2 regions of the Trichocoleus sp. FACHB-262 genome follow, and region 2 is predicted to be linked to the other one. Evidence: riboswitches for the same ligand, from Rfam matches in the RefSeq annotation. Region 2 holds a riboswitch; the other holds the start of a gene.

Region 1 (15,474 bases), on a different contig from region 2:
GTTTACTAGTTTAAGGCTTGTTGCTTGCCCACTCACAACTCAGTAACTTTCTGTAAAACTCCGGATTTTAAGCAAACAAAGTAGGGGCACAGCATGCTGTGCCCCTACAATCGATTTAGCAAATCGCGATCGCCTTAGGTTATGCAGTAACTGCAACAGGAGCTTCAGCAGCAGCGGGATAAACGCTGACTTTCTTGCCGCTCTTACCTCTTCTTTCGAAGGTGACAACACCATCAACGAGAGCGAAGAGAGTGTCATCGCTGCCACGACCGACGTTGCTACCAGGGTGGAACTTGGTGCCACGCTGACGTACTAGGATGTTGCCAGCGCGAACCACTTGACCGCCGAAGCGCTTGACGCCGAGGCGTTGAGCATTCGAGTCGCGACCGTTACGAGTACTACCTGTACCTTTCTTATGAGCCATTATTCCCTCAGAGATCTCTACAAGTTTTGCAAGTTGACAACGCTGCCTGACTTGATCTTAGCCTTCGCCTGCACCTAACTCAGTGCCATTCAGGTTGATGGAATTGATCATCAAGCGGGTTAATTCTTGACGGTGACCCTGCTTCTTACGGGTTTTTTTCTTAGGCTGCATCTTGTACACGATGATTTTACGGCCTCGCAGTTGGCGCAGGATGGTACCTTGAACTGCTGCCCCTGCTACTAAAGGCTGACCAACAGAAATTTCACCGTCGTTTTGCACAAATAGCACTTTGTCAATGGTGACAGCGGCATCGACATCACCCGCAATCCGCTCTACATCATAAAAGCGACCGGGTTCTACCCGCAGTTGCTTACCACCCGTCTCAATAATTGCGTAAGCCATGAAATTCTCCTAACAGTTGCCGTACAGGTAGCTGGCTAATGCTCTTTATGAAATGCCTTGCACAATCAGCATGCCAGCTTTTTGTGATGCCTTCACCTGGTCCGAGCAGGAATAGACAGACAATTTGCCATTATGTCTAATTTAACGCCTTGCTGTCAAGGAGCGATCGCGGTTGTCGCCGTTGTTGTATCCATAAGCCCAGTCCTAAGCCGACCAGCAAAATGCTCACAAAATAGCCGAGGCCGAGGAGACGCGATCGCAACGGTGGCTCTACGCCCTCAACTTCAATCTCTTGAGCCACTTTGAAGGATGAAAACTGACGAGCCGCACCGGGTTTGGGTGTGACTTCAACTTCCACTTGATGGGGTGCGCCATCAAAAAACTGTTGTTGCCATGCAAATTCACCTTGGTTATTGGGTGTTGCTTGATGAGCAAAGGCAACCCAGCCTGCTTCTAAAGATTTGGCTTTGATGTCAAACACCACATCAGTTGCTGGTTGCCCCGTTTTCACATCGATCGCCCGTACAACCAACTCAGCAGGTTCGCCTACCGTGGCATGGTGATGCCCCAATAGCTTGACCTCTAAGCCCTGAGTTTTCAAGCTGCTAGGTAAAGCGGCGATCGCCTTATCTCCATGCTCATGTTCGTGAGAGTGCTCATGGGAGTGAGAGAGTTCAGCACTAATATTGACGACTAGCAGAGCAGCGCTCGCGACCACAATGGCTCCGCTCAGCAACAGCCGAACTCGCTGAGGGGCAATTTCTCCAGGTTGCAGTTCTTGCTTGCCGCCAATCACCCAACCGCCGCCGAAACCTACTGCCACCAAAATCACGGCTAGGATGGCGAAGTTGCGATATTTAATTGAATTTTCGGCGACGGACAAAGTTAAGGTTTGCTGGAAAGGTGCAAAGGCATTAGCAACGGTTGGTGTAACTTCAACTTGGAGTTGGTAGTCACCGCGAATCGGGAGCATTTGCTGAAATTGCAGTTGACCGTTAGCGGCGATCGCCGCCAAATCCAGTAGCTTGGTGCCCTCAACGATGGGAAAGTCGGTGGGCAACCAAGGATTCGTAGGCGGAGTTAGCAGTTTGACATGAATGTTGGCATTTTGCAGTGGCTTCCCGGTTGCCTCCAGCGCTTGTAGCGTCATTTGCACTGGATTTTGGGGCTGCGCGGCATCGGCCTCAAAGGGTAGTAACTGACTGGTAGATGGTTCAGTTGCCAGCTTCACCGATGGCTGTGGGAGTTGCGATCGCCCAACTGCACCATAGCTTAAAGCTCCTAGCAGCCCTAATAAGCTGAGGAGCGAAACGAGTTTAATTTTTGCCATTATGACTTAGAACCTTTGAGGATGCTGACGAGTAAGAATTCTGACGGAGCGCGAAATTCTAGTGGCAGCTAACACTCAAGGTATGGTGGCGTAGCGAGTGCATTTGATTGTGGGCGGCAGGATAGCTTGAGAAATAAACCGTCCAGAGCGTCAACGCACACAAGGAAGTAAATAAGGTGGCTTGCACAGGCACCGAAAGCGTCCAGCGGACAGCCTGTTGCTGTAGAGAGCCAGAAGTCAGGGATGCAGTTCTCATGGTGTACCTCGCACTTTAGAGCTATAGAACTTCCCACCGGCGGGCATCCTGGCTAGGAAATTTTTACTTAGCTGAGCAAAAAATTCCTTCACAGTTGCGGGACAGCGTCGGATTTGCACCGAACTTTCCCCGTTACCTCTAGTGACTGTTCCTCACTAGAACCGCATGAGTAGGGCAATCATATCACTGTTTATTGACATAAAGGTTTTTGCCGCAAAACTGCAACCCCAGATTTTGGTTCCTAGCGCAGCATTTCTTCTAAGGCATGCTGGCTCCATAGAGTTTGGTATAGTCCAGGCTGCTTGAGCAGTTGATCATGGGTGCCCATTTGGACAATGTGACCGTGATCCATGACAAAAATGCGATCGGCTGTGGCGGCAGCAGCGAGTTGGTGAGAGATAAACAGCACCGTTTTACGTTGTGTACCTTCCGACAAATTTTTCAGAATTTGGGTGGCGGTTTGGTTGTCCACGCTAGAGAGGGCGTCGTCCAAAATCAAAATGGGCGCATCAACCAATAAAGCTCTGCCTAGGGCGCTGCGCTGGCGTTGCCCACCAGACAACGTAATCCCTCGTTCACCTACCACTGTTTCGTACTGGTGTGGGAAATTGAGAATTTCTTGGTGAATTTGAGCTTGTTTGGACGCGTACTCTACCTCTGGCTGTTCTGCTAGAGGGTCGCCGTAGCGGATATTGTTCTTGACTGTGGTGCTGAAGAGGAAGCTGTCTTGGGGCACATACGCGATCGCAGACCGCAAATCTTGTAAGCGCAACTGAGTGATGTCGTAGTCATCGACAAACAATTGCTCCGGTGCAATATCTAGCAGTCGGGGGATTGCATTTGCCAAGGTGGACTTACCTGACCCAATTGGCCCTACGATCGCGACGGTTTCTCCCGGTTCGATTGTGAAGCTGACATTTTGCAGCGCTGGTATGACGGCGCCAGGATAGGTAAAGCTGAGATCGCGGGCTGTAAGACGACCTTTGACCTCTGCCAAAGCTAACGGCACTACATCGGGTTCATTTTTGATTTTCGGTTCCACCGTCAAGATCGACTCGACGCGATCGATACTAACTTCACCCCGTTGATAGGCTGTAATCGTGAAGCCGAGTAGTGCGGTCGGGAAGATCAGGCGTTCGACGTACAGGAGCAAGGCGATAAAGTCACCTACACTAAGCGCTCCCGTGGCGATCGCTCTGGCCCCCTGCCACAACAGCACCAAAATGCTGAGGCTGGCAATGCCGATCAGCAGCGGAAACAAGGTATTACGGGTTCTAGCTAGCTTTAGGTTGGCCTTGAGCAGTTGCTGATTCAGTTGTCGGAAGGCTCGCCGCTCGTTTTCCTCTTGAGCGTAGATCTTGATCAGGGCGATGCCGCTCATGTCTTCTTGAATCAGATCGCTCATTTTAGACAGTTCTTCTTGCACCTCTAGCTGCTCATTGCGGAGGCGATCGCTAAACAAACGCACCAACATCAACATGAATGGGTAAGGTGCGATCGCCAATAAGCTCAGCTTCCAGTCAATCGTCAGCATGACGGGCAAGGTCAAAGTATAGGCAAAGACGGTATTTGCCAAACTGAGCACAGCAAACCCCACCAACCGCCGAATATTGTCTACATCACTTGTCGCGCGGCTAATGAGATCCCCAGCGGTGTTGAGTGAGAAGTAAAACGGCTCTAGGGTTAGCAAGTGATTGAAGATCTTCTGCTTCAGGTCAAATTCCACCTGCCTCCCAGTGCCAAAGAGCAAAATCCGAGAGGCCATGCGAATTCCCCACATGACCGACGCTAGCGCCAAAATCAGCCCTACATAGTACAAAACTTGGTCGAAGCTGAAGGTGACTTGAAGGTCGTCAACAGCGTCGCGGATGACCAGCGGGATATAAACCCCAACTAAATTGACGATCAGCAGCGATAAAACGCCTAAAACAGTAGTTTTCCAGTGGGGTTGTAAGTAAGCCGCAAGTTTCCGTAGCTGAGAGCGAGCCATGAGCAAAAATCCAGCAACCTTTTGATCATCCTAAACGAATTACCTCAGCAGCAGGCAACCCCTCTGCGAGCCGAGCTAAATGCCCAAAGGTGCGAGCCAGCCGCGTAAGAAGTAATAAACCGAGAGCAAATATTCCTCAATCACGCGAGTCGTGACTACCAGAGTGTCCGCGCTGGGGACAAAGTCGGCAATCCGTAATCTGCGCCTGAGACTGCCACCCGACTCAAAGGTATAAAAATTTGTGGGTCGGGGAATAACTCGGATTCCTACCCTGGCAAAGGTTAAAGCGGCTCGCCTAGTATTCGTGGCAGAGGAAACTAAGATCACGCGATCGCCCAAACGCCGCTCCATTAAGATTCGTCCTACGGCGACAGCGCTGGTACGGACATCCACGCCAGTCGGTTCCACCACAATGTCGTCCCTAGCCACTCCCATATTGATTAGCAAGGTCTCAATGTCCCTCGCTTCCACGATTTCCTCAGGCTTGCCTTGCAAATCGCCCCTAGGGCCTGCACTAACGATCACCAAAGGCCGATTCCCTAGACGTAGTTGGTCTTGATACAGTTGGGCGGCGTAAATAATGCGATCGCCCGTATCCGTCAGTTGAATCTGTCGCCGATAGGGTAGATTCGCCTGCGTGGTTCCCCATCCCAACACCACGATCGCTGCCGCTGTTTGTCCTTCTGGAGGGGTCAGCGTTGTCGGGCACTGGAGGTCACAAAGTTCCCGCCGTTGCTGATCGAACTGAATGGCGGCCTGCTCGGTTTTTTGGGCCAGCGCATAGGCCACAAAGGGAGTACTAGAAATTAGCAAAATCAACAGGGCAGCGATCACCAAAGTACCCCCCGGCTTTTTCAGCCCGCCTTTGTCCATCTTGGCGGCAGCAGCAGCTAGCAGCAACAACGATAAGCCAAGGGGCTTGAAGGGCAGCGATAACACGCTCCAAACTGTGGAGACGACTCGGCTGGTTGGCGTTAGGAAGGCCAGAATGATGAATAACACCATCACAAAGGCACCGAGCCAAGTGTAGTACTCCTTCGGAATCAGCTTCTGTAGGACGTACCAGATAATTATGCCGACTAGCAGCCACAGCAGAACTAAGGTTAATAGTTCAAACATTGCGGCACTTCCTCACATCACCAACTAGGGAGTTTTGCTTTACTGGCGGTACTAATGACATCGCTCGGTATGTCAGTTCTTGTCTGAGCCCATTGATTTGCATTTGTGAATGTTCAAGCAACTCTCCCGTAGTTGCGCTAACGCTAGCATGAAGTGAGGACAACAAAGCATCATCAATCTGTTTTCCAGCCCGCTATTTGTGACTCTGAGGCTCCATTGCCCCGCTACAAAAAACCACCCTGCCGTTTTAAGGACAGAGTGGTGGAACTAGAGCATGCTGTCTTTTTTCAGCCTTGAAAGTGAGGCGATCGCGGCTGAGTTCGTGGGTTAGTAGGCCCCAGTTTTGGCAAAAATCACAAATACGGTTTTGAAGATGATTGTCAAATCGTACAGAGGGGTCCAATGGGTTTGGTAGCGCAAATCTAGCTCAACAATCTTCTCGAAGTCCTTGACTGAAGAACGACCATTCACTTGCCATTCTCCCGTAATACCGGGCTTGACACACAAGCGCTGCCAATGGTGCTCATCATAGTGAACGACTTCGTCACCAGTTGGGGGGCGAGTGCCGACCAAACTCATTTCCCCGCTCAGCACATTCCAGAATTGGGGAAATTCATCAAGGCTAGTGCGTCTCAAAAAACGACCGACTTGAGTGACGCGAGGATCTTCGCGGTTCTTGAAGATTAAGCCTTGGGCTTCGTTGGGAATCAGAGCCTTAAGAGCTTCAGCATTTTCCACCATAGAGCGGAATTTGCGGATCTCAAAAGGTCGACCATGTAGGCCGTAACGCTTTTGCTTATAGAAAATTGGGCCAGGGCTATCTAGCTTGATCGCGATCGCCACAGGGACGAACACGAGCGCCAGAATCAATAGGCCGATTACACTGCCGAAAATGTCAAGCAACCGTTTCGCTACAGAGCAGGTTGATGGATGAGGAACCTGAAAGACAGATTCCGGTACAGTGAAGGGGCTAGATATCGGAGACAATACAGAATGCGTCGTCATGACAAGCCTGTCACTATAGGACCGTAGAAGCACGTACGCACCACTAATATATAGACGGGACTCGATTAACAGTGATAGCCCTCTCCACAAGGCTTGTCCAAATCTTCATTGCCTGGTTCATAACCCTGCGGTTTTATAAAGATTCGATGAAGCTGCTTTGGAATTTCAGCCTAACGCGTGTAAGCAGCATTGCTGATAGTTGAAACCCTAAGTTAGCTGCTTGACCAGCCTGTCTTGATCTTCTAGATTTTGAATCCCTCAATTTGGTGGCCTCAAACAGCCGAAGCTCGGCGATCTCTACCCAAAAGATTTACCTAACACAAGACTTAAATTCGACTCGTTTGAGCTTACCCCTTCCTTCTGAGTCAGCCATCATGGACCTGCGTAAAACTTTTATCGAGCCAAATACCTTCAGGTCACTATGCTGAGCTAATGCAATTTGTGTTGGCTATCAAGTGAGGGCCGCTCAGGGATTAAATTGAGTAGATTTGCAAACCTGGCGGGTTAATCCGGAGAAGATGCTACAACAGATGATTATTCATGTCTTAGCTGAGTCAAATCATCGGTACTAGCTTGATACCTTTGTACGCTGGAATATGGCTGTACAGCCCGAAAAGCTAGCTTCAGAGAGCAGTGATGCCTTGACAACTAACAGCTAAGAGTTTACGACTTTAGGGTGCAAACGCTAACTCAGGCCTAGGAAACTAGGTTTTGGCTCAAACTGCAATCTGATGATAAGGACTCTGAGGCGTGGAAGTAAGAGTAAGCCGCTTAGAATCGATTATTCAGCAAATTGGTGAAGCTGTACTAGTGACCACCGAGACCATTGACCGCTTGGCGGAGCGTGTAGATGCTTTAGCAGTTCAGGTACAACAACAATCTCAACAGGTGCAGCAACAGGGATACCAAATCTTTGCTTTGAGCGATGCTGTGCAGACGTTGGCTGAAACTCAAAACCATTCCCTGGAGCGATTGAATCACCTTACTGAGGCATTGGAACGTTTGGTTATTTCGATTGATGACAGCAGCGATAATAGTGACTATTAGGCTACTATCAGCCGCTCTCGGAGCTACTGCCTGCGGCTAGTCATCCTCATTTGGGATTGCTATAGTCATCCAAAGCAATCACGAAACCTGGTTGTCTGGTACGGAGTCTGGTACAGGTTTCGAGGTGTAAACCAACACTAATGGCAGACATAAAGTTAACGATGCCCCGACACTTGAGCTTAAGTAACGTAAATTTACGTATTAGTAAGCGATATTTTTACCCATGTGGGTGAGGGCCAAGCGGAAGGGTTGGCCACAAACTCTATAGGTAGGGACTAAAAGGATCGCAACTCCAATGAGACTGGCAGACAAACTGGCAAACGACTGGCGATCGCAACTTGAAACAGACTGCTCAGAGCAATCTGTGGCGCATCGGGAAAGTATTATCCGTTGGCTGATGGGAGAGGATTTAGCGCGTTTTGACACGTTAACTTCTGACCAACTCGCGATTGTTCAGCAAGCAATGGATTATCGCTATCGCATTTTGCAGCAGCGCTATCTGGGTGTAGGGCCAGAGCGGGCTTACCGTAAGCTCATTCAGCGCCTTAGTAGCTTATTTCTCATTCGTAACAAGATTAAGACTTGGGTCGCACTCAGCCGCGATCGCCAACGCTCTGTCGTCGATGTGTTGCAGGAAGTGATTCAGGAACTGTTGCAAAGTGATGGCTACATGCAACAGCAAGTCACTTGGATTGCTCAATGCACCTCAGACTCCCGGATGCGGAATAACTTGCTCTTAGCCAGTGTTGAGGAGTACTGCCTCCGACCCATCCGCAATCAACCGTTGCTCGTCTATCGCTTTGTTAACTACTTGCGTCGCTCTCAACGCGGTGGCATGACTCAAGTTCCCAGTGGCGATTTAGTGCGGCTAGTTTCGGAAGAAATCACCCCCGATGAAGCCGAAAACCCCGTCAGCTTGCTCGACAATCAGGCAGTCACCCAATACCAAGACGAGCAAGCCTGGGAAGAGCAGCAAATGGCCCGCACTGCGGTGAAGCAGTCTTTTGAGCAATACTTGGCGGAAAAAGTAGAACCAGATGCAGCCCGTTGGCTACAGCTTTATCTCCAAGGCCACTCGCAAGAAGCGATCGCTCGAACCCTAGATTTGCCGATCAAGCAAGTTTATCGATTGCGAGAGAAAATCAGTTATCACGCCATCCGGGTTTTCGCGCTGAAAAATGAACCGGAATTAGTGGCGAATTGGCTAGAGACTTCGCTGCAAGAACACAGCCTGGGTTTAACGCCGGAGCAGTGGCAGCAATATGTCGATAAACTCACTCCAGAGCAACGCCAACTGTTGGACCGTCTTCGGGAAGGCTGCACCCTAGAAGCGATCGCAGGTGACTTGAACTTGAAGACCAATCAAGTCATGGGGGAATGGAGCAAGCTTTATCTGGCGGCTCAAGAACTCCGTAGTGCCTCTTGAAATAACTGCGGTAACTGCTGAAGTTCTTTACACAATCTGGTTGAATCTGCTGAGCTTAATCCGGGATTTTAATGACTGGCCCGATTAGGATAGTAGGTAATCAAGTTTAATGAGTTTCTATGGCGTCTCCCTTAGGCGATCGCGGCGGGCGTCAGGACACCAGCCCTGGTAATCATCCCTCTCTATCGTCAACTCAAAGCGACGGTATGGCTTGGCTGGACTCCGCGCAAATGTTTCAGTTGATTGATAGCCTGCTCCCTTTTGAGGCTTGTCTCTATCACCAAGTGCTGCCTTTATCCGTAGAAGGGAGCCGCATGAACTTAGGCATGGTGAATTTAGAGGATACAGCCGCTTTAGACTATGTCCGCAGGATTTTAGCTTATATCAACTGCTCATTGGTCCCTCGCTCCATCTCCTCAGAAACTCATCAGAAAATGCTCTCTGCTTATCTCAGCCACGCAGACCAGCAGAAGCAGAAGTCGCAGAAAGCGGCTCCTAGGCTCGCTCAACCTTCTACGCCTAGCTCCACCTCCAAACCTCGCCCCACCGATCCGTCAGAGCGCAACAACCAACCAACCCTAGTGGTGGACAGCCCCGAAAGGCTAGATATTCCTGGACTCAAAACAGACGAAACTGAGTTCATGGCACCAGCCGTCACATCTCCTAGCCCTAGCAAACCTGCGTCTACCAAACCAGTCGCTAATTCTACCAAGCCGAGCCCTGCCTCAGAGATTTCTGCGCCTCCAGAGGTGCCTCCAACGTCTGCTGTTCCAGCGCTGCCAGTCTTAGACGTGCACCCACAACATTTATCTAGCTCGATTGAGGTACTCACCGCCCTGCCGCCCAAGAATTTGCTGGATGAACTGCTAGGGCGAGTTTTGGTGGGTGGAATTGGTCGGCTTTATTTTGAGCGACAGCAACATCAGGGACGGATTCTGTGGAGCCAAAATGGGGTTCTGCAATCCGTTTTGGAAAATTTGCCTGCTGCTGTCTTCCAAGGCGTGATCAACGAACTAAAGCGGCTGACAAACCTGCCCATGATTCCTGTCGAGAAGCCGAGGCAGGAAGAAGTCGAGCGCCTGTATCAACAGTCTCGTCTCCTGTTACGGTTTCGGGTCATGCCTGGTACCTATGGAGAAGAAGCCACACTACAGGTTTTACGAGGGGCAGCCTTAAAGTTTTATCAGCAGCAGCAATTAGCTAACCTCAGCCGAGATGCTTTGGGTATTGCTCAGCAATTGCAGCGCAAGTTGGATGAAATTCGCGATCGCACCCAAACGGATTTGAGCTTGAATGGTACGCCCCTAGACGCTTTGCCTGCTCTGAATCAGCTTCTACAAAGTGTCGATCAGCAACTCAAGAATTTGAATGCCTTCCAAGCAGCTAATGCTGTGGACGAGTCAGAAGAAGACGCTTAATAACGCTGGGTTAGAAGTAGTCCCAGCAGAAGGGAGGCGTGCATTGCCAAGCGGCATCCAACTTTTGCAGCAAAGCGCGATCGCCCTCGTACTCAATTTCTCGCGTCCAAACCATTTCAGTCGCCCGTCGCAAGCCACAAAACAACTCTGTCAGGTGCTCCACAGAGGTTTTCAACACCGCTGGCACAGGCTGAGCTACGGGATGCATGCGTTCTGCCGTAAAGTTGGCGGTGATCGTCTGGTCGCCCAGGATTGGATCGCTGACTTGGAAAGTCAAGATAAAGGGAGAACCCTGCTTGACTGGGCGGAGCCGAAAAGCGGTGGTTAGATCCACCAAGCGCCACATAAAACCCCCGCCAATCTCGCCAAAGCGATGGGTAAAGCCATAGAGGCGGGGAGCTTGGTTCACCTCTAAAACTCGGTGCTGTTCCCGCACTAAATAGGGAAACGGGTCTTCTGGGTAAGTGTTCCAAACTACGGTGTGCACTTGGTCCCGCAACGCTGAGAGAAAACCTAAAATGCCGCGGTAAGCATCAGCGTTTAGCGCCACCCATTCTTGCACCACCACAGAGAGCGTACCGGGAAGAGAATCCACAGCCGCATATTGCAGAATGATGTAGCCGAGCAGCTTGCCTGCTTCTTGATAACAGTAGATTTCTTTTCCGGGTTCTGGCTTTAGGCGAGGTTGCCACTGTAGCTCTTGCCGCTGCAACCACCCATTCCGCCGCAAAGCTGAGCGTTGATATGCGTCTTGCAGGGCTGGTTGATGGTGTTTCGGGTCGTAGGGCACCATACCAAACCGCTCTGGATACAGCGGTAGATGCTTTGCCGCCACGGTATATTGGTGCAGCCGCCCCACCCAAGCCCAGCCTAGCTGCCGATAGAAACCGTGCTGAAAGGGGTAAAGCATCGCTAGGGGTATTTGCTGCGATCGCCATTCTTGTACCCCTTGCTCCAACATAAACCGCGCAATTCGCTGGCCCCGTCGCTCTGGAGCTACCGCCACCCCAGCTACTCCCGCTGTGGTAAACCCTTGCCCTTCCAGCACGACGCTGAGGTCAAGCTGAGCATAGGTTGCAACGGCCTGCCCATTTAAGTCATCCACGGCAAGCATGTGCTGGCGACCCGGTAGGTTCAGCCCTTGACCATACCAATCGCGTTCAATCTCGGCAGGCGATCGCAAGGGCGCAAAGGCTAAACGGTCTAAGTTGACGACTTGAGGTAGGTCGGTTTCTTCGGCTTGCCGCAGCGTAATTCCGGTCAGGTTTGTGGTCATGACTCAGCCAGTCTGAAGGCTACATCCCTAGGTTATCTTTCCAACCAAGAAATTTGCCCATAACGTAAGCTTTCTCTCAGGAAATGTAACTAGAGAAGTGGTGAGAGGCCTGAGAAAAGGGGCGATCGCTTTCACCATTTACTTACTAAGACAAAGAGCGATCACCTCGTTAGAAGTAGATCTAGGAAGTGCTATATCTATTCAAATTCAAACGCTTTACAGATACTTTCTGTCTATCTTACTCACTTGGGGATGAAATAGAATTAAACGCTAAATTATAAGCACTCAAGCAAATATCTACATTCTTTAGACCTCTGTTTCGTAGGCAATGATATTACCATCATCATCGGAGGTTATGACGTGTAATTCACAACCTTCAAGAGGTCTAGGAGCAAGAGGGTATCGGTTCTTGGTTTTATACTGTTTAGAACCAATATCATCTGTGTAAAATTCGTGTATCCAATTGTCTACAGCTGTGGCAAGGCTCTCTATTGACTCCCGGTATAACTCTTGCCTGGATGCTCTCTTGAAAAACTTTACAGAAGCTCTTTCATCAACCTGAGCAAATGAAACATGGGCATCCATGTCTGGGGCCATTACTACTATGAAAATTCCATCTAATATTCTTGCTGCTTTTTCTCTGGCTCGATTGTACGTGGGATACATCTTAGGATGATAAGGCTTATCTATTTTAGGGCGATAGCAAAATATTTCAAATCCAGAACCAATCATTGCAGGGTGAATCCTATCCAACTTAAGATCTGTCAGCATTTCTTTTAATCTTGAATCCTTAAAGTTTATTAACTCAACATAATTATTTTCCTTGGTTTCAAAATTAACTTCATGAATCCGAATCATTGTGATTGATTGCCCTCGCCAAACGATCAGCCCTATTTCATCACTCCTAATAATCTCACCAACAAATAGACAAAGGTTTTTAATAAACCCTTGAACAGGATCGGATTTTATTATTTCGCTGAAAGCCCATTTAATATCAGTTACTTTTATTATCTTAGTCATATTGAAGGTCGACCCGTGAAAATTCTAGTTTTCCTGAAAAATGCCAGAGGTTTAAATAAGCAATTTAGATCGCTGTTGTAAACTTAGAAATATACGTGAGGATAAACTAAAGAAGAGTTTTTGTATGACCTCATGTCTTCACAGATTCCCCCTAAACCGTCTTTACCTAGAATGCAACTGACGCCACGCGAAAAGGCCGAGAAAGCTCTGGCAGTAATCTTTGAGCCTATTGATGTTATTGGCAAGGCTGTGATGGGGGACTTATGGAAAACTTTTTGTGAATCTATACGAGATGCGATTGCACTTAGTTTGCTACTCCAGGTTCCGAGCTTAATTGGACAATGGATATTACGCAAGGAGTTTTCAGGGTTTGATGTTTGTATGATAGAAAACGCATGGGGAGTGAATCGCTATGCATGTTTCATTATTGTGGCTTCAGATTTTTGTTTGTGGATCGTTCTAGCAGGTCGAATCCTCAGTCGCTTTCTGACAGACCTTAACCAACTTCTTGTTAAGAAGGGAGGTAAGTATGCGAACAAGCCCTAACATACTAACGGCTTTAAAGCTTCAATCATTGATCAAGCAGATATTAATTGTTCTCTTAGGATTTATATTGCTATTACTAGTGACCAAGGGTTATCCACCATCCTCTTGGCTAGCTATATATGTTTTCTCTAGCATTTTGTTTGTTGCTTTGGACGAGTATAGGACAAGCTTTTACTCCCCAGAAATCAACGAGGATCTTTCTGAGTCAATTAAGGAATCAGCTCAAAATACTCAAACTCTAACCCATAAAGACGTTCATCTAGAGATACTCCAACGAGGCACTTGGGCATGGAATACTTGGAGACAAGAATCAACTCTAGAAATTAATCTAAGTGGAACTAACCTACGTAGAACTGATCTTACCGAAGTGGATTTTTCTGATACTAATCTAAGTGGAGCTAATCTACGGGAAACCAATCTTACCAGAGCAAATCTTCAGTATGCAGATCTTCGAGACTCATACCTTAGTAGAGCTAACTTATGCGAGGCTAACCTTGCTGGTGCCAACCTCAGCAGAGCTAATCTCAGCGAGGCTAATTTTAGCAGAGCTAATCTCAACGAGGCTGTTCTTAGCAGAGCACATCTAGGTGGAGCAAATTTTAGTAATGCTGACCTGAAGGAAGTTAACTTCAGCAGATCTCACCTTAGTGAAGTGAACTTTAGTAAAGCTAATCTGAGCGAATCTAATTTTTTATTGGCTGACCTTAGCGGAGCTAATTTAATGGGGGCTGACCTTAGCGGAGCTAATTTAATGGGGGCTGACCTTAGCGGAGCTAGTCTTCAAGAAGCTAATCTTAACGGGGCTAATCTTTATAGAGCTGACCTTTGTGGCAGTAATCTTCTAAATACCATTTTCAGCTATGCCAATCTTACGGGCGCTGATCTGAGCGAAGCTGAACTTACTTTTATGGTTGTAGAAGGAGCAATCTTTGGAAATAACCGTGGCTTAAGGGAAGAAGATAAGGCAAACTTATGTGCCCGTGGAGCTATCTTTCGGGACTCACCAGACTCAGATGTTCCGATTTTAATAGAACGTTAATACATGAAACCACAAGACTGATTTATTCAAAAGATCAAAAAAAGGAGAAGAGTTTTGAATTAGCTCTCCTCCTTTCCTTGATTTATTAAAGTTGCCGAGCTTTAAACGATCGCTGCCGCGGATTGAGGCCAACGATTCACAGCGTTACCCACTACTGCTAGCTCTTTCATCAATTGGTCAAAGCGATCGGGTGTGAGAGATTGAGGGCCATCCGAGAGGGCTTTCTTGGGATTGGGATGGACTTCGATCATCAGTGAGTCAGTGCCACCTGCGATCGCCGCCATTGCCATTGAAGGGACGTACTCGGCTCGGCCTGTCCCGTGGCTGGGGTCAATCATGATCGGTAGGTGAGTGAGCGATCGCAACACAGGCAGCACCGAGAGATCCAAGGTATTCCGGGCATATTGGCGATCGAACGTGCGAATGCCGCGCTCACACAGAATTACATTTGGGTTGCCTGCTGCCAAGATGTACTCGGCTGCCATCAACCATTCTTCGATCGTGGCAGACATGCCCCGCTTCAGCAGCACGGGCTTATCTTGAGCCCCCACTTTCTTTAAGAGCGAGAAGTTTTGCATGTTGCGGGCACCCACTTGCACCACATCTGCCACTTCGGCAATCTTGTCCAAATCAGCCGCGTCCATGACTTCGGTGATGATTCCCAAGCCACTGGCATCACGAGCTGCGGTCAGCAGATTCAGAGCGCTTTCCCCGTGACCCTGGAAGGCATAGGGTGAAGTCCGAGGTTTGTAGGCACCGCCTCGTAGAAAATGTGCGCCTGCCGCTTTCACCCGCCGCGCCGTTTCCACAATCATTTCTTCGTTTTCAACTGAGCAAGGGCCAGCCACAACCACGACCGGGTGATGCTCACCAAAATGGACGGGACCATTCGGTGTAGAAACGACAACATCGCTCGCTTCTCCGTGGCGGTACTCGCGGCTAGCTCGCTTAAACGGTTGCTCAACTCGTAAAACTTGTTCGATCCAAGGGCTAATTTCTTGGATTTGTAATGGGTCTAAGTCAACTGTTTCACCCACTAGACCCACGACAACTTTGTGTTTCCCAACGATCTTTTCTGGTGTCAGACCCCAAGTTGTGAGTTCTTGGGTAATACGAGCAACCTCGGCTTCCGGCGAGCCGCTCTTCATAACCACAATCATGCTGAAGTCCTCATGC
Region 2 (15,474 bases):
CGCTGCTGTGGACAGCAGGATTCACACCTGTGAAACGCTCCCGCAAAACTCCTTCCGGATCAACGATGAAGGTATGCCGTGCCGAGAGGAAGCCTAACCAAGAACCGTAAGCTTTACTCACACTGCCATCTGCATCCGCCAAGAGCGGAAACTTTAAGCCTTCTGAGTCACAGAACTCTGCGTGAGAATCGACAGAATCAGCGCTCACCCCCAAAATTTCGGTATTTTTGGCTGAGTACTTTGGTAGATCCTGCTGGAAGCGACGAGCTTCCAAGGTGCAACCAGAGGTAAAGTCCTTGGGATAGAAGTAGACAACCACCCACTTACCTCGATAGTCGGCGAGCGAAATTGCTCCATCTCCCGTATTTGTCGGCAAGGTAAATTCTGGCGCGGATCGGTTGAGTTCTGGCAACTTGCCGCCGAGCGCATGGGCTGCTGGTACTAGATTAAAAACCGCCAATATGGCGAGAACGTAAGCGAAGAGAGCACCGAGCAACGTACGACGAGAGATCATGGTCAAGATGTAGGGCTGTACTTAACACAAGTTTACATATTTCTCAGGTATCTTAGCCTCTGTTTAGCGGTAGTCCCAGGATCTTCACAAAAAGTTCGCGATCGCCCGCTTATTACTGGATTGCTCTTTAAGATGCCTACATCCTGATTGATCTAAACGGATAACCCTCTATTCGTCCTGCTCGACACTTAACAGAACTGGCTACGATGAAATTAGGCGTTTATTGTCTTTAGAGAAAGCGCTGATTTCCCTGGAGGTTCACTTTGGATAGTTCTCGGCCTCAATTTGATCCTGATGCCAATTTAGTTGCCGCTGACCAAACCAGTGGGGATTGGCAGCAGACCAACTTGGACGCAGAACTGGAAAATGCCATTTTTAGCTTTGAAGACATTCAGGCAGAACTCAATTACAAGCAAGCCCAAGATGCCCTACGCGAGATTGTGGATCATCTAGATTTAACACCGCAGGAACGTGCTGGACTGGAGCCAGAAATTCAAGGTCTAGAGCGCATGCTGGATAAGCTAGACCGTTCTGTGGTGCATATTGCTGTGTTTGGTATGGTGGGGCGAGGCAAGTCTTCTTTACTCAATGCCTTACTCGGCCAAGACCTCTTTGAGGTTGGCCCTATTCATGGGGTGACCCAGATGATTCAGAGCGCAGATTGGAGCCTGAGAAGAGAGGCTGTGGCGGGAAGCGATCGCGACATTATTCGGGTAGCGTTACCAGGAGTAGGCGATTCTCGGATTGAGCTGATTGATACGCCTGGTATTGATGAAGTGGATGGTGAAAAGCGCGAAGCTTTGGCGCGTCAAGTGGCAAAACAAGCAGATTTAATTCTGTTTTTAGTCGCGGGTGACATGACCAAAGTAGAGTACGAAGCGCTTTCAGAATTGCGGGAAGCCAGCAAGCCAATTCTGTTGGTATTTAACAAGATTGACCAATATCCTGATGCCGATCGCACGGCAATCTATCAAAAAATTCGAGACGAACGAGTTAAAGAATTGCTCTCTCCAGAAGAGATTGTGATGGCAGCGGCTTCTCCCCTAATTGCTAAGGCTGTACGTCACCCAGATGGCAAAATGACCGCTCAACTGAGCCGAGGCATTCCGGAAGTTGGCGAGTTGAAACTCAAAATTTTGGAGATTCTGCACCGAGAAGGCAAATCTCTGGTGGCCCTGAACACCATGCTCTATGCCGATGATGTCAACGAGCAACTGGTGCAGCGGAAGATGGAAATCCGCGATCGCAGTGCCAACCAAATTATTTGGAATGGAGTCATGACCAAAGCGGTGGCGATCGCTCTCAACCCCATCACAGTGATCGATGTGTTGGGGAGTGCGGCCATTGATGTAGCGTTGATTCTGACGCTATCGAAGCTTTACGGCATCTCTATGACTCAAAAAAACGCCATTAATTTGTTGCAAAAAATTGCGCTGACAATGGGTGGCATCAGTGCCAGTGAGCTTCTAGTGACGTTTGGATTGAGCTCTCTGAAAGGGTTGTTGGGTGCTTCGGTTCCAGCCAGCGGAGGACTAGCGATCGCGCCCTATCTCTCTGTTGCCATTACTCAGGCGGGCGTAGCAGGCGTTTCCACCTACGGAATTGGTCACATCACCAAAGCCTACCTCGCCAACGGAGCCACCTGGGGACCAGAAGGCCCCAAAGCAGTCGTGACCCGGATCTTGGCTTCGCTGGACGAAGAATCAATTTTGGGTCGCATTAAAGATGAACTGCGGGCCAAGCTGGATCTATCTACCAAGCGGGCGCAAGCTAAGGCCAATTCTTCAGAAGAGCAAGTTTAAATCGCTAAAACGTCACGACAGTCCGAATTGCCTCACCTTTGTGCATCAGATCGAAGGCTTCGTTGATTTGCTCGACTGGCACCACATTAGTGATCAGATCATCAATGTTGATTTTGCCGTCCATGTACCAATCCACAATTTTGGGTACATCAGTACGGCCTCTCGCTCCCCCAAACGCAGAGCCTTTCCAGACGCGGCCCGTCACTAGTTGAAATGGACGAGTGCTGATTTCTTGGCCTGCTCCCGCCACCCCGATGATGACGCTGACACCCCAACCTTTATGGCAGCACTCTAGAGCTTGGCGCATGACGTTGACGTTGCCGATGCACTCAAAGCTGTAATCTGCTCCGCCTTTGGTCAGCTCTACTAGGTGAGCTACCAGATCGCCCTCCACTTCTTTAGGGTTGACGAAGTGGGTCATGCCTAATTTTTCGGCTAAGGCGCGTTTCTGGGGGTTGAGGTCCACACCCACAATCATGTTGGCTCCTACCATCCGGGCACCCTGGATTACATTGAGGCCAATACCACCCAAGCCAAACACCACGACATTGGCTCCTGGTTCTACCCTAGCGGTGTAGAGCACGGCACCAATTCCAGTCGTGACACCACAGCCGATATAGCAGACTTTGTCGAAGGGGGCATCTTCACGAATTTTGGCGACGGCGATTTCGGGTAGCACCGTGTAGTTGGCAAAGGTAGAGGTACCCATGTAGTGATGGATCATCTTGCCGCCGATCGAGAAGCGGCTGGTGCCATTGGGCATCAAACCTCGGCCTTGCGTGCCTCGAATCGCTTGGCACAGGTTGGTTTTGAAGCTGAGGCAATACTCGCAATTGCGGCATTCAGGAGTGTAGAGCGGAATCACATGATCGCCAGGTTTTACCGAAGTGACTCCTGGGCCAACTTCCACTACCACACCAGCACCTTCATGCCCCAAAATGGCCGGAAACAAGCCTTCTGGGTCAGCACCAGAAAGCGTAAAGGCATCAGTGTGGCAAACTCCTGTCGCTTTGATTTCGACTAGCACTTCCCCTGCTTGGGGGCCTTCTAGCTGCACCGTCTCAATAGTCAACGGCTTCCCAGCTTCAAAGGCAACTGCAGCTTTTACATCCATGACACGGCTCCTAGCATCACTCTCTCAGACATACTCTGGCTTAATAGACGGTTTCGTCTTCTCTGCGCCATGCGGGATCGACAATGCAGATAAACACAAGCGGTTCGCTGCCAGTGTTGCGAATAAACTGCTTAGCGTCGGGTGGAATATAAACGGCATCCCCCGGTTCCACCATTTGGGTTTCGTCTCCAATGTGCATCTGTCCTCGACCGCTGAGAATGTAGTAGACCTCAGAGGTAGTCAGAGAATGAGGCGTGGAGGTTTCCCCGACCGGAACGATCGCGTGGGCTAGACTGTAGCGCAAATCTATCGCTTGCTTGTCGGGATGTAGGAGTTCTCGCAGTAGGGTACTGTCGCCAGCTACAAATTCTTCGCAGTCAAAAAGTTTTCGTACTAACATTCTTAGGCTTCACCCGATCGCTGGCAACGATTGTAGAGTACCAGAGCTATGATCGAACGCTCAGACAATGAGGAGCGATCGCTCTCAGAACCTTTAGAAGCAATCCTTAGTAGTGAGAAACGGGTAGGGGCTGGGAGGTAGGTTCGTAGTCAGGGCAGTAGATCGCATCTTCAGAGAGGGCTGTGGCGGGATGCACAGTGCATTTGAGGTGATAGTCCCCGGTGAAAAACTCACAGTTGGCACAAGGGATTTGGTGCATGCGCTTGGCACTCGTTACACTATCTCGCACGGCTGACCAAGTGTTCCAACTCACTAAAACAACTAGACTCCAAGCCGTAATAAAGCAAACAGGAATCAGAATTGGCTGAATAACCTGAATCAGGAAATACAGCAGTTGCAATAGGCTAATCAAGAGGGTGTCAAACATAAGAAGTACTGATGTCACCGATTAGTTTTAATTACCAATCGATCTCAGGAAATGCAAGTGGTTTGTAAAAGTTTTTGAGACATCTCCCCTTCTGGCCGTGTCGGTTGATGGGGTTGTCTTAATTCCAAAATTAGCAATCGCTAGACTAGAAAGCCTGTGCCGTTGGAGGCATCTGTTTTTATCTGCTTTTTATCTGGGGGTTTATGCCACTGCACCATAGTTCGGGGCGTTGGCGATTGGGCTTAGCGTTGTCCCTGCTGACCGTATTGCTTTGGGGAGTGCTGCCAGTAGCGCTAATGGTGACGTTGCAGGTGTTGGATGTATACACCGTCACTTGGTTTCGTTTCCTGATTTCCTTTGGGCTGCTGGCGCTATATTTGGCAAGCCGCAAACAATTACCCACTCTAGAAAAGCTGCGATCGCCCGGATTATGGAAGCTGTTGGCGATCGCGACTGTATTTCTGGCGATCAACTATTTGCTGTTTCTACAAGGACTGGCTCAAACTTCACCCGCTAATGCTCAAGTGCTGATTCAGTTGGCTCCCGTTTCGATGGGTTTAGGGGCTTTGTGGGTGTTTAAGGAGCGTTACAGCTTGCGCCAGTGGACAGGTTTAGCTCTGCTGACACTGGGATTTTCCTTGTTTTTTCATGAGCAACTGCAAGCACTCGTGACTAGCTCGGCTCAATACTTGGGTGGGAGTGGTTTGTTGGTTTTGGCTGCGATCGCTTGGGCAGTTTATGCCTTAGCTCAGAAGCAACTGCTCCAAACCTTGCCGTCAGCCACAATCATGATGGCGATTTATGGTGGGGCGATGCTTCTGTTTACTCCAACTGCTGCCCCACAGAAACTTCTCAGTTTGGATACATTTCATTGGATTGCCTTGCTCTTTTGCGCTTTAAATACTTTGATTGCTTATGGTGCCTTTGCAGAAGCGCTGGATCATTGGGAGGCCTCTAGAGTTAGTGCGGTTCTCTCGCTCACTCCAGTTGTGACCATTGGCACTATGTTAGGATTGCCTGTCTTCTGGCCGACCCTAATTGCCCCGGAGCAATTGACTATTTTAGGGATTGTGGGGGCGATTTTTGTGGTGTCAGGGTCTTTTGCGATCGCCCTAGGTCAAAGACCAAAGACAGACCCATCCGCAGTAAAATCATAAAAAGATCTAAACTCCGAGCGGAAAACCGGAGTTTTATGTCATGATCACAAGTTAGAATATTTGCTTCTGACTCGCATACTTAGACCACAGGAAATCTCGGTTATGGTTCTCCAACTTGGTGACGTAGTTCCCAACTTTACGCAGCAATCCAGCGAAGGCGAAATCAATTTTTATGACTGGGCTGGCGATAGCTGGGTTGTTTTCTTCTCTCACCCTGCTGACTACACGCCAGTTTGCACCACCGAACTTGGCGAAGTTGCTAAGCTCAAGCCTGAATTCGACAAGCGCAACGCTAAAGTGATCGCGCTAAGTGTTGATGATGCTGAGTCCCACAAAGGCTGGATCGGTGACATCAACGAAATTCAGAACACCACGGTTAACTACCCAATCTTGGCAGATGACGACAAGAAGGTGTCTGATCTGTACGGCATGATTCACCCCAATGCCAATGCCAAGTTGACAGTTCGCACCGTATTCGTGATCGATCCTCAAAGAAAACTGCGTTTGACGATCACCTATCCCCCCAGCACTGGTCGTAACTTCCAAGAAATTTTGCGGGTCATCGACTCTCTGCAACTGACCGACAACTACAGCGTTGCCACTCCTGTGAACTGGAAAGATGGCGATGATGTTGTAGTCGTACCTTCTATCCCCACCGAAGAAGCGAAGCAGAAGTTCCCCAAAGGTGTGACCGAAATCAGACCTTACCTCCGCATGACCCCCCAACCCGACAAATAAGCGGCTCGCGGTCAAATTAATTTCTGTAGGGTGGGCAATGCCCACCTTATTTTTTGGGGAATTTTGGCTGAGGCGATCGCCCCCTAAAACCGCAATCCTGCCACGTCTATGAGTCAAAATTTTTAAAGGGAAGCAATAGGTAAATTGAGCATGGATATTAAAAACGGATTTGTCGGCAGCGTCGGCAACACCCCCTTAATTCGGTTGCACAGCTTCAGCGAAGAAACAGGGTGCGAAATTTTGGGTAAGGCCGAGTTCCTTAACCCAGGTGGCTCTGTGAAAGACCGGGCCGCGCTATACATGATTGAAGATGCCGAACGCAAAGGGTTGCTGAAGCCCGGTGGCACCGTAGTAGAAGGCACCGCAGGTAACACCGGAATTGGTTTGGCGCATATTTGCAATGCCAAGGGCTACAAATGCCTGATCATCATCCCTGACACCCAATCCCAAGAAAAAATTGACACGCTACGAACTTTAGGGGCTGAAGTGCGTCCTGTTCCTGCCGTACCTTACAAAGACCCCAACAACTACGTTAGGCTTTCTGGCCGCATTGCCGAAGAGATGGAGAATGCCATCTGGGCGAACCAGTTCGATAACTTAGCGAATCGGTTGGCTCATTACCACACGACTGGGCCAGAAATCTGGGCGCAAACTGAGGGCAAAGTTGATGCTTGGATTACCTCGACTGGCACAGGTGGAACCTACGCTGGGGTGGCAATGTTTCTCAAGGAAAAGAACCCCAACATCAGAGCAGTATTGGCTGACCCAATGGGTAGCGGTCTCTACAGCTATGTCAAGACAGGCGAAATCAGCTCGGAAGGGAGTTCCATTACTGAAGGTATTGGCAACAGCCGCGTTACAGCCAATATGGAAGGCGCACCCGCCGATGATGCCATTCGCATCCATGACCAAGAGTGTGTAGAGGTTGTATATCGCCTGCTGCGAGAAGAAGGCTTATTTTTGGGCGGCTCCAGTGGGATTAACGTCGCTGCGTCAGTGGCACTGGCAAAACAAATGGGGCCCGGACATACCATTGTGACCATTTTGTGTGATAGCGGCTCCCGGTATCAATCGCGGTTGTTCAATCTGGATTGGTTAGCTGAGAAGGGGCTATCTCCAGAAGCGATCGCCACTGCTTAAACGATCTCCTATCAACCTCCCTCTAAGAGTTCGATGCGCCACCCGCTCTCAAGCTATGGCAACAGCCATATTGGCTAGAGATAATATTCGCTACGGATATTTATGGGTGGTATGTGCCATCAGGTTCCCACCCACGACTGAGTAAGCTTCCGCTTGAACTTGCCACCATAAACATAAGCTGACTGATTGAGTCAGTGGAGCGGGTCAGGATAGGAGGCAAAGACATGGTGGAATCTTGGATGATTATTGGTGGCATCACCTTTTTGGTGGCTTTAGGGGCAGCTTGGATCAGACCCCGCGATACCGTCTGGGCCGTAGAGCTACAGCGTCCTTTGTGGCTCTTCTTTGAGCCTCTAATTCCGGTGATTTGGACTTTTGTGTTTAGTTGTGGGGCTGCTTCTGCCTATTTGGTATGGGAAAAGAATCCAGGTAGCTTGCAAATGTGGCTCCTCATGGCGCTGTACCTACTACTAGAAGTAATTACTGTTGCTTACATTCCGCTTACTCTCAGGCTGCGAAATATTAAAGTCGGGGTGGTGTTAGGCGGTATTGGTGTGGTTTTAGGAGTTTTCCTCGCTAGCTCGATTTTGTCAATTTCTGGTTTGGCAGTGCTTTTGCTCTTGCCGTACTTGATTTGGAGCCCTATTGGTACCTATGCCACATTGGAGATGATGCGACTCAACCCTGAGGCAGCACACTAATCTTTCCGCTGGTCGATTACGGCTGACCTAATGCCCTGACAAAATCGCTTCATAACTTATCTTTGCTCAGAACTGTCAGATCTGATTTGAGCCAAGTGCAGCCTGTGGCCCAGAGGAAGCTAAAAGCATGATCAAGTCTTGGATGGTAATTGCAGCCGTAACCTTTTTAGTGGCGATCGGTGGTAGTGTGATTCGGCCCCGTGATGTGAAATGGTTTCGGCGCTTACGTCGTCCAAGATGGCTCACCTTTGAACCTGCCATTCCAGTGATTTGGGCGGTGGTTTTTGTCTGTGGCGCATGGTCTGCCTACAACATTTGGGAACGAGACCCCGGCAGCTCAAAAACCTGGTTTCTCATGGGTTTCTATCTGCTATTAGAAATTGTGACAATTGTCTATCAACCTCTGACGTTGTGGCTGCGTAACCTCACCATCGGCACATTCATTGGTGGTACTGGAGCGGTTCTAGGTTGGATTCTGGCAGCGGTAGTTGCACCCGTCTCCGCTACTGCCGCCGCCCTCCTCATCCCTTATCTAATCTGGAGCCCGATTGGTACCTATGCGACTTGGGAGTTGGCAAAGCTGAATCCAGAATCTGCTTAAACTTGTGCTTAGATAACCCAGTCAAGGGACAGTTGGGGCCACGGCTGGTGGAGCGAAATGTAGCGATCGCGACTTTTGTTCTAAGCTGGATGAGATGAATTGGCTGGTAGACGCAATCAGCCATCTCGGCTTATTTAAGGAGAGACCATGACTCGCGCCATAATGGAAACTGCCAAAGGCACGATTAACCTGGAGCTATTTGACCAGGATGCGCCTAACACGGTGAAGAACTTTACCGATCTTGCCAATAAAGGGTTTTACGACGGTCTGACCTTCCACCGCGTGATTTCTGACTTCATGATTCAGGGTGGCTGTCCTCAAGGCACAGGCACCGGAGGCCCAGGTTACAAAATCAAATGCGAAACGGCTGGCAACCCCAACAAGCACTTGGCGGGTAGCCTGTCGATGGCTCACGCTGGTAAAGATACAGGCGGTAGCCAGTTCTTTATTTGCCACTCACCGCAGCCCCACCTCGATGGCAAGCATACCGTGTTTGGCAAAACGGAAGATATAGATGTCGTGAACGCAATTCGGAAAGACGACAAAATCCTCTCCGTCAAGATCGAATCCTAGGTAAATCTTAGGTAGAAGTAGTGTCGCGATCGCCTCATGGCTCATCCAAGGAGCGATCGCCCAAGTTCCAAGCAATTCGCGAATACCTAAGCTCCCATCTAATAGCCACTCTAATAGTCAAACCCAACCGTGCCCTAAAACCAACTTCTGGAGGAGGTCTGGAGGACGCAGCCGTCCTTCAGCGGGGGTTTGGGGGCAAGCGCCCCCAAGGGTTCGGTTCTAGTAAATGTACCTGCACGCCAACCAAAAGATCAGAGAGCGATCGCCCTCAACCCCCTCCCCCGCATACAGTCCCAAGAACAGATGGGATAAGATAACGAAGCACACGTGAACAGTAGCCAGATAGGGAAAATCCGGTGCGAGTCCGGTGCTGTGCCGCAGCTGTCAATGGAGCTGAAAATTCGGATTTGGTAGAGTATCAGCTCTCCTCAGCCAGAACGCCTATCTGTTACCACTTCACTCACTTCCTGCGTCGCACGGGAAAGAGGATTTGACTCATGTTAACTACCAATTCAACCCTGTTGAATACAATCGATGCTGCTGCCCCGGTGGCACAACTACCGCCTCTGCCCATGCAGCGACCTTTACTGCTGATTGGGCATGGCAGTCGGGATGAAGATGGACGGCGGAGCTTTCTCGAATTTGCCGCAGCGTACCAAGCTCTAGATACCTCCCGCCCCGCAGTTCCTTGCTTCCTCGAACTCACCGCTCCCTCCATTCAAGAAGGTGTTGATCAGTGCGTCGAGCAAGGCTACACCGAATTTTCCGTTTTGCCAATCTTGCTCTTTGCCGCCCGCCACAACAAATTTGATGTCACCAACGAACTCGATCGCGCTCGACAGCGGCATCCCCAGGTCAAGTTCCACTACGGTCGGCACTTTGGCATTACTCCCGGCATTTTGGAGTTGTGGCGATCGCGCCTAGCCGAACTCGACCAACCCCAATGGAACCCCCAAGGCATTGAGCGCAAAGATACCGTCCTGCTGTTTGTTGGTCGCGGAGCCAGCGACCCAGATGCCAACGGTGATGTTTACAAAATGGCTCGGATTCTCTGGGAAGGCAGCGGCTATAGCACCGTCGAAACCTGCTTTATTGGCATCACCCATCCCCGCTTAGAAGAAGGCTTCCGTCGCGCCCGCCTATACGAACCCAAGCGAATTATCGTCCTGCCTTACTTCTTGTTTACTGGGTTGCTGATGAAGAAGATCTTTGACATCACCACACAGCAACAAGAACTGCATCCCGACATCTCCATGACCTGCTTGCCAGAAATGGGCTTGCATCCGCAACTCTTCTCCATTTTGCGGGAGCGAGAAATTGAAACCCAACTGGGCCAAGTGCAGATGAACTGCGAGATGTGTAAGTTTCGTTTAGCGGCTGTCGCTAATGGTGGCGGTCATGGGCACGGTCATGATCATGGGCATGGTCACGATCACGATCATAATCATGATCAGGCTCACGGGCACGATCACGGCCACGGGCATGGTCACGGGCACGACCATCCTGCTGTTGATCCCTACGCTGAACCTGCTCAATACCACGAGAGAATTTGGCAAGTTCCCTAAAGACCTAGACCCACTAAAGCGATCGCCAGCTAGACTCTAGAAGGTTGGTTAATGCAATAGGATGGGCAAGAAGTTTCAGACTGGGCTAGTCTGCTTACTCTCTTTGATGTTGGTGGTTGTGCTTTTGGTTGTGCCAGCACAGCGACCTAAGCCACCAGCGGCCCCAGCATTAACCGAGTTACGCGGAGTCTGGCTGACCAACGTCGCAAGTGCGGTCCTGTTTCGGCCTGGGGGAGTTAAGCAAGCCTTCAAGCAGCTATCTCAGCTCCACTTCAATACGGTTTACCCCGTCGTCTGGAATCGGGGACATACCCTGTATCCCAGCTTTGTGCTCAAGCGGAGCATTGGGCGATCGCAAGACCCCATGCTAACGAGTTTGCGTTTAGGCAAAGACGTTTTAGCGGAGATGGTTCAGCAGGGCCATCAACAGGGACTCAGGATCATTCCTTGGTTTGAATACGGCTTTATGGCTCCCGCTGGCTCGGCGTTGGTGCAGCAGCATCCCGATTGGCTCACTAGCCGTCAAGATGGCACCACAGCCATTCGCTCAGATTGGGAGCAATTAGCTTTACCCAATGCTACAAAGTCGCGATCGCCCTCCTGGCTAGAATTAGCTCAGCAGAAACTGCGGCAGCCGTTTGGCATCAGTCGAGTTTGGCTGAACCCACTGCACCCAGAGGTGCAAACCCTGATGGTTGATCTGATTGTAGAAGTCGTGACTCGCTACGATGTCGCTGGGATTCAATTAGATGACCACTTTGGGTTGCCAGTAGATTTTGGTTACGACGCTTTTACAGTCAAGCTTTATCAGCAAGAACATGGGGGTAAACCGCCTCCTGATGACCCGCTAGACGCGGAATGGATGCGCTGGCGAGCGAATAAAATTACCGCTTTGATGGAGCAAATTTTTCGCACTGTGAAGGTGGTGCGGCCCTACTGCTTAATCACGCTATCCCCCAACTCTCAAGGATTTTCCTACAGAACCTACCTGCAAGATTGGCAAACCTGGGTGCGGCAGGGCTGGATTGAAGAACTGGTTTTACAGGTCTATCGCCAAAGGTTGTCTACTTTTGTGGCGGAACTAAAGCAACCTGCAGTGCAGTTCGCGCGTCAACGGATTCCAGTCGCGATTGGCATTCACACAGGCTCTTGGGGGCAGCCCGTCAACATGCAGCAGATTCAAGAACAAGTCCAGGCTGCGCGTGAGCAAGGGTTTGATGGTGTCTCCTTTTTTTACTGGGAGAGCTTGTGGAGCTATATTGCGCCTGAATCGCCTCAGATACGGCGGCAAGGATTCAAAACTTTGTTTGTTGCGCCCGCTCAACCCCCCAGGACAAATCGCTAGATGGGTCATTCAACTTCCGCTCTATTTTTAGCCCAGCCTGGACAAAGGTTAGCCTACCGCTTTTGCCTGCAATGGATAGGCGGCAATATTTTAGGATTTTTGATTAGCCTTTATTGGTTAGAAGTGGGCGAAAGAGCCGCTTTGCAAGGCTTGGAAGGCGCGATCGGCGGTACTGTAATTGGTTTAGCGCAGTGGCTAGTGTTGCAACGCTGGTGTCCTCAAGCAGGCTGGTGGATCTTGTCTAGTACCCTCTGCTGGACTGTTTTAGGAGCTAGCAAGTTAGGGGCTTTGGGCTGGGTCGTGCCGCAAACCCACTCAGATTTGTTGCGATTGTTCTACGGGTTGGTGGATGGCATGAAGATGGGAGCCATACTCGGAGTGAGTCAATGGCTGGTGTTGCGGCAATGTTTTGCGGATGCAAAAGCCTGGATATTCGTCAGTGTCTTAGCTTGGGCGATCGCGCTTGGCAGTGGTTGGGTGATCGGTGGCTGGCTGCACACGATCACAGGTTTGTTTCTAGGGGAGGTGATTGGGTTAGCCTTAGTTTGGCTACTGATGGCGCTGATGACTGGAGTGGGCTTGGCTCAGTTGCTCCGAGATGCGGCAATCAAGTAACCTAACCCATTGGGGAATCACCAGGACTAGAAGAAGTTATGTCTAAAGAATTTGCTGTTGGCGATCGCGTCCGGGTAGTGACGATGCCACCCTATGTCAAGACAGCCGACCCCATGCCGATGTTGCGACCCCCCAATGTAATTCAGCTTGGGGAAGAAGGCACGATTTTGGATCGTCGCCCCGGCGGCTACTGGAGCATCCACTTTAGCAGCGGCAAGTTTCTGCTCGATAGCCAGTACCTTGAATCCGCTGATGCAACTGCTAACAACGCTGAAGCACTAGAAGCCGAAGTGATTGAGTCATCGCACACAGAAACCCTGCCTCCCACTATTGAATAAACCAGCAGGAAAGCTTTGAATCTAGCTCCCCTTCCCTCTAGGGAAGGGGATGGGGGTTAGGTTTTAAAGTGTCACCGGAACCGCGATCGCATTGACTGACGCGGCTGGCCCCACTAACGAAACGTAAGGCTGAGTGAAGTGACGGCAGGCGGCTTGTTGCGCAGCTGCTGGTGTGACTGCGACGATCGCTTTCTGGAACTGAGCATCAAACTCTACACCCAGCCCTAAGGTTTCGTACCAACCTAAAACCTGAGCAATTTGGGAATTGGTTTGCTTACCGAGGGCGTATTGCCCCAACAATTTATTTTTAGCAGTTTGCAATTCTGCTTCACTCAGCGGAGCGTCGCAAAGGCGCTGAACTTCGTACTGCAATCCCTCTAGGGCAGTAGCCGTATTGTCGGGAGCGGTGCCCATGTAAGTGACAAACTGGGATTGGCCTAGACGTGTGGGGTAGAAGGCAGACACCTCATAAGCTAAACCGCGTTTTTCCCGTAGCTCCACAAACAGGCGACTGGAGAGACCGTTGCCCAAATAAGTATTGAGCAGCTTCAAGGCAATGTAGTCGAGGGCGGCTTCTTCTGTGCTGGCTTGGCTCTTGGCTGCGGGAGCGAGGTAGCCCAGCATAATAATCGATTGCTGGGTTTCTTGGGCCGTAACCACCTGCTGCGGCTCTACGGGCACCACAGGTAGCGTCAGGGCAGGAATAGAACTGTCTGGCGCTTGCCAATCTCCAAAGACTTCCTGAATCTGAGCGATCGCGGCTTCTGGTGTGATGCGTCCCACCAAGCTAATCACGATATTGTCAGGGCGAAAATAAGTTTGGTGATATTGCTGCAAGTCGCTACGACTAAGTTGCGCGACGCTCGCTGCGGTACCAATGGCGGACAAGGCGTAGGGGTGGTCTTGATACATCGCTTGCCGCAGTTGCTCCATTGCCACAGCAAAAGGCTGTTCTTGCTGAGAGCGAATGCTTTGCAAGGTGAGGCGACGCTCCAGCTCTACTTCAGATTCTGGGAAGGTGGGCGATCGCAACAGTTGCCCTGCCAACTCCAATATTTCCACGAAGTCACTGGAAACGGTCTTCAAGCTCATCAAGAAGTAGTCAGTGGCTGCATCCGTGCTGAGGCCTGCACCCACCGACTCCACGCGCTCGGCAATTTCCAAAGAAGACAGCTGATCAGTGCCTTTCGTCAGGACTGAAGCGACCAAGTGAGATAACCCAGCTTGCTCAGGACGCTCCCAAATACTTCCGGCTCGAATGAAGATCCGAGCAGCAATAATGTCGGCGGCAGGGTTCTCTACAGCGAGGACAACCATGCCATTCTCTAGCACTGTGCGATGAACTTGGCGGTTTTGCAGGAAAGGGGTCACACTTTGATCCACGAGCAAACTGATCCTTACTATGCTGGTTTGACTAAGTTTTGGCTGTTTTGATTCTGGCTAAACCGCGTAAATCGCCCCATCTAGTATCTCAACAAAACGTTACGGATTTGCTTCTGCTAGTCTAGCGGTCGCAGGATAGTGGCTGCATAGTGATAAGGAGAGAGATATTGGCTGGCAAGATGTTGCAACTCTTCTGGCTGAAAGGCTTGAATCCTTTGAGGATAAGTGACCGCAACTTGAGCTTTAGCGATCGTGTTGTAGTAGCCGTAAAGCCCTGCTAATTGCCCTGGCGTTTCGGTAGAGAAGGCATAGTCATTACACAGTAAACGCTTACAGCGAGCCAGTTCCTGATCCCGAACCGGAGTGGTTAATAGTTCAGAGAGGCGATCGCAAATAATCGCTTCCACTCGCTCCAAATTTTCTGTGTCTAACCAGACGTTAATCGTAAATAAGCTGGACTCTCGTTGCAGCGAAAAACCGCTTTGAATGGCTTGCACTAAATTACGTTCTTCGCGTAGCTCCCGCACTAAACGCGAGGATCGACCATCAGCGAGCAAAACCGACAATAAATCCAAGCCGTAGGCATGCTGGAGTTGATCGACACCGGGGCCAATCCAAGCCATCATCAAGCGGCTTTGCTCTAGGCGAGGTAAGCCCAACTCTTGACGACGAATTCCTACAATCGGCGGTTCTGCTTCAATTTCACCAATGGGGCATTCGGTGCGATCGCTAAATTGACCAAAGGCTTGGCCAACCAGTTCCGTGGCGGCAGTTACATCCAAACCCCCAACGATCGCCACCGTCATCTTTTCGGGTTGATAGTGGTTGCGGTGAAAGCGGCGCATCGCTTCGGGCGAGTTTTGCAACAGATGGTCTTCTGTCCCCAAAACCGAGCGGCCATAAGGATGGCGTTGATACACGCTCTCCATCAGGGCTTGGAAACCAATCCAATCAGGGTCGTCGTAGGCTTGGCGAATTTCTTCTAGCACCACATCGCGTTCGCGGTCGAACTCCTCGTCGGGAATGGCGGCATGCAGCACCAATTCAGCTAGGTGGGGCAG

The links. Region 2 has a riboswitch for cobalamin ahead of H6F68_RS18950 (sirohydrochlorin chelatase). Riboswitches for the same ligand answer to the same signal wherever they lie in the genome.
Positions count from the first base shown of each region.
Region 1: another riboswitch for cobalamin. It lies ahead of H6F68_RS14295 (CbtB-domain containing protein); the one in region 2 lies ahead of H6F68_RS18950 (sirohydrochlorin chelatase).

Region 1 covers NZ_JACJPK010000072.1:213,691-229,164, reverse strand. Annotated here, with positions in the region: gene rpmA (50S ribosomal protein L27) at 140-424, opposite strand; gene rplU (50S ribosomal protein L21) at 482-826, opposite strand; gene H6F68_RS14300 (hypothetical protein) at 963-2,156, opposite strand; gene H6F68_RS14295 (CbtB-domain containing protein) at 2,215-2,412, opposite strand; cobalamin riboswitch at 2,433-2,593, opposite strand; gene H6F68_RS14290 (ABC transporter ATP-binding protein) at 2,654-4,402, opposite strand; gene H6F68_RS14285 (YdcF family protein) at 4,478-5,521, opposite strand; gene H6F68_RS14280 (sugar transferase) at 5,849-6,526, opposite strand; gene H6F68_RS14275 (hypothetical protein) at 7,277-7,573, shown strand; gene H6F68_RS14270 (HetZ-related protein 2) at 7,869-8,999, shown strand; gene H6F68_RS14265 (hypothetical protein) at 9,119-10,417, shown strand; gene eis (enhanced intracellular survival protein Eis) at 10,428-11,693, opposite strand; gene H6F68_RS14255 (hypothetical protein) at 12,000-12,713, opposite strand; gene H6F68_RS14250 (hypothetical protein) at 12,846-13,259, shown strand; gene H6F68_RS14245 (pentapeptide repeat-containing protein) at 13,243-14,298, shown strand; gene aroF (3-deoxy-7-phosphoheptulonate synthase) at 14,400-15,458, opposite strand.
Region 2 covers NZ_JACJPK010000086.1:304,779-320,252, forward strand. Annotated here, with positions in the region: gene H6F68_RS18895 (peroxiredoxin) at 1-514, opposite strand, end outside; gene H6F68_RS18900 (DUF697 domain-containing protein) at 778-2,316, shown strand; gene H6F68_RS18905 (S-(hydroxymethyl)glutathione dehydrogenase/class III alcohol dehydrogenase) at 2,321-3,430, opposite strand; gene H6F68_RS18910 (cupin domain-containing protein) at 3,471-3,830, opposite strand; gene H6F68_RS18915 (hypothetical protein) at 3,937-4,257, opposite strand; gene H6F68_RS18920 (DMT family transporter) at 4,461-5,414, shown strand; gene H6F68_RS18925 (peroxiredoxin) at 5,517-6,152, shown strand; gene H6F68_RS18930 (cysteine synthase A) at 6,303-7,292, shown strand; gene H6F68_RS18935 (tryptophan-rich sensory protein) at 7,517-7,993, shown strand; gene H6F68_RS18940 (TspO/MBR family protein) at 8,121-8,594, shown strand; gene H6F68_RS18945 (peptidylprolyl isomerase) at 8,742-9,167, shown strand; cobalamin riboswitch at 9,468-9,631, shown strand; gene H6F68_RS18950 (sirohydrochlorin chelatase) at 9,665-10,732, shown strand; gene H6F68_RS18955 (glycoside hydrolase family 10 protein) at 10,794-12,077, shown strand; gene H6F68_RS18960 (hypothetical protein) at 12,078-12,692, shown strand; gene sipA (regulatory protein SipA) at 12,731-13,030, shown strand; gene H6F68_RS18970 (pitrilysin family protein) at 13,094-14,413, opposite strand; gene H6F68_RS18975 (pitrilysin family protein) at 14,530-15,474, opposite strand, start outside.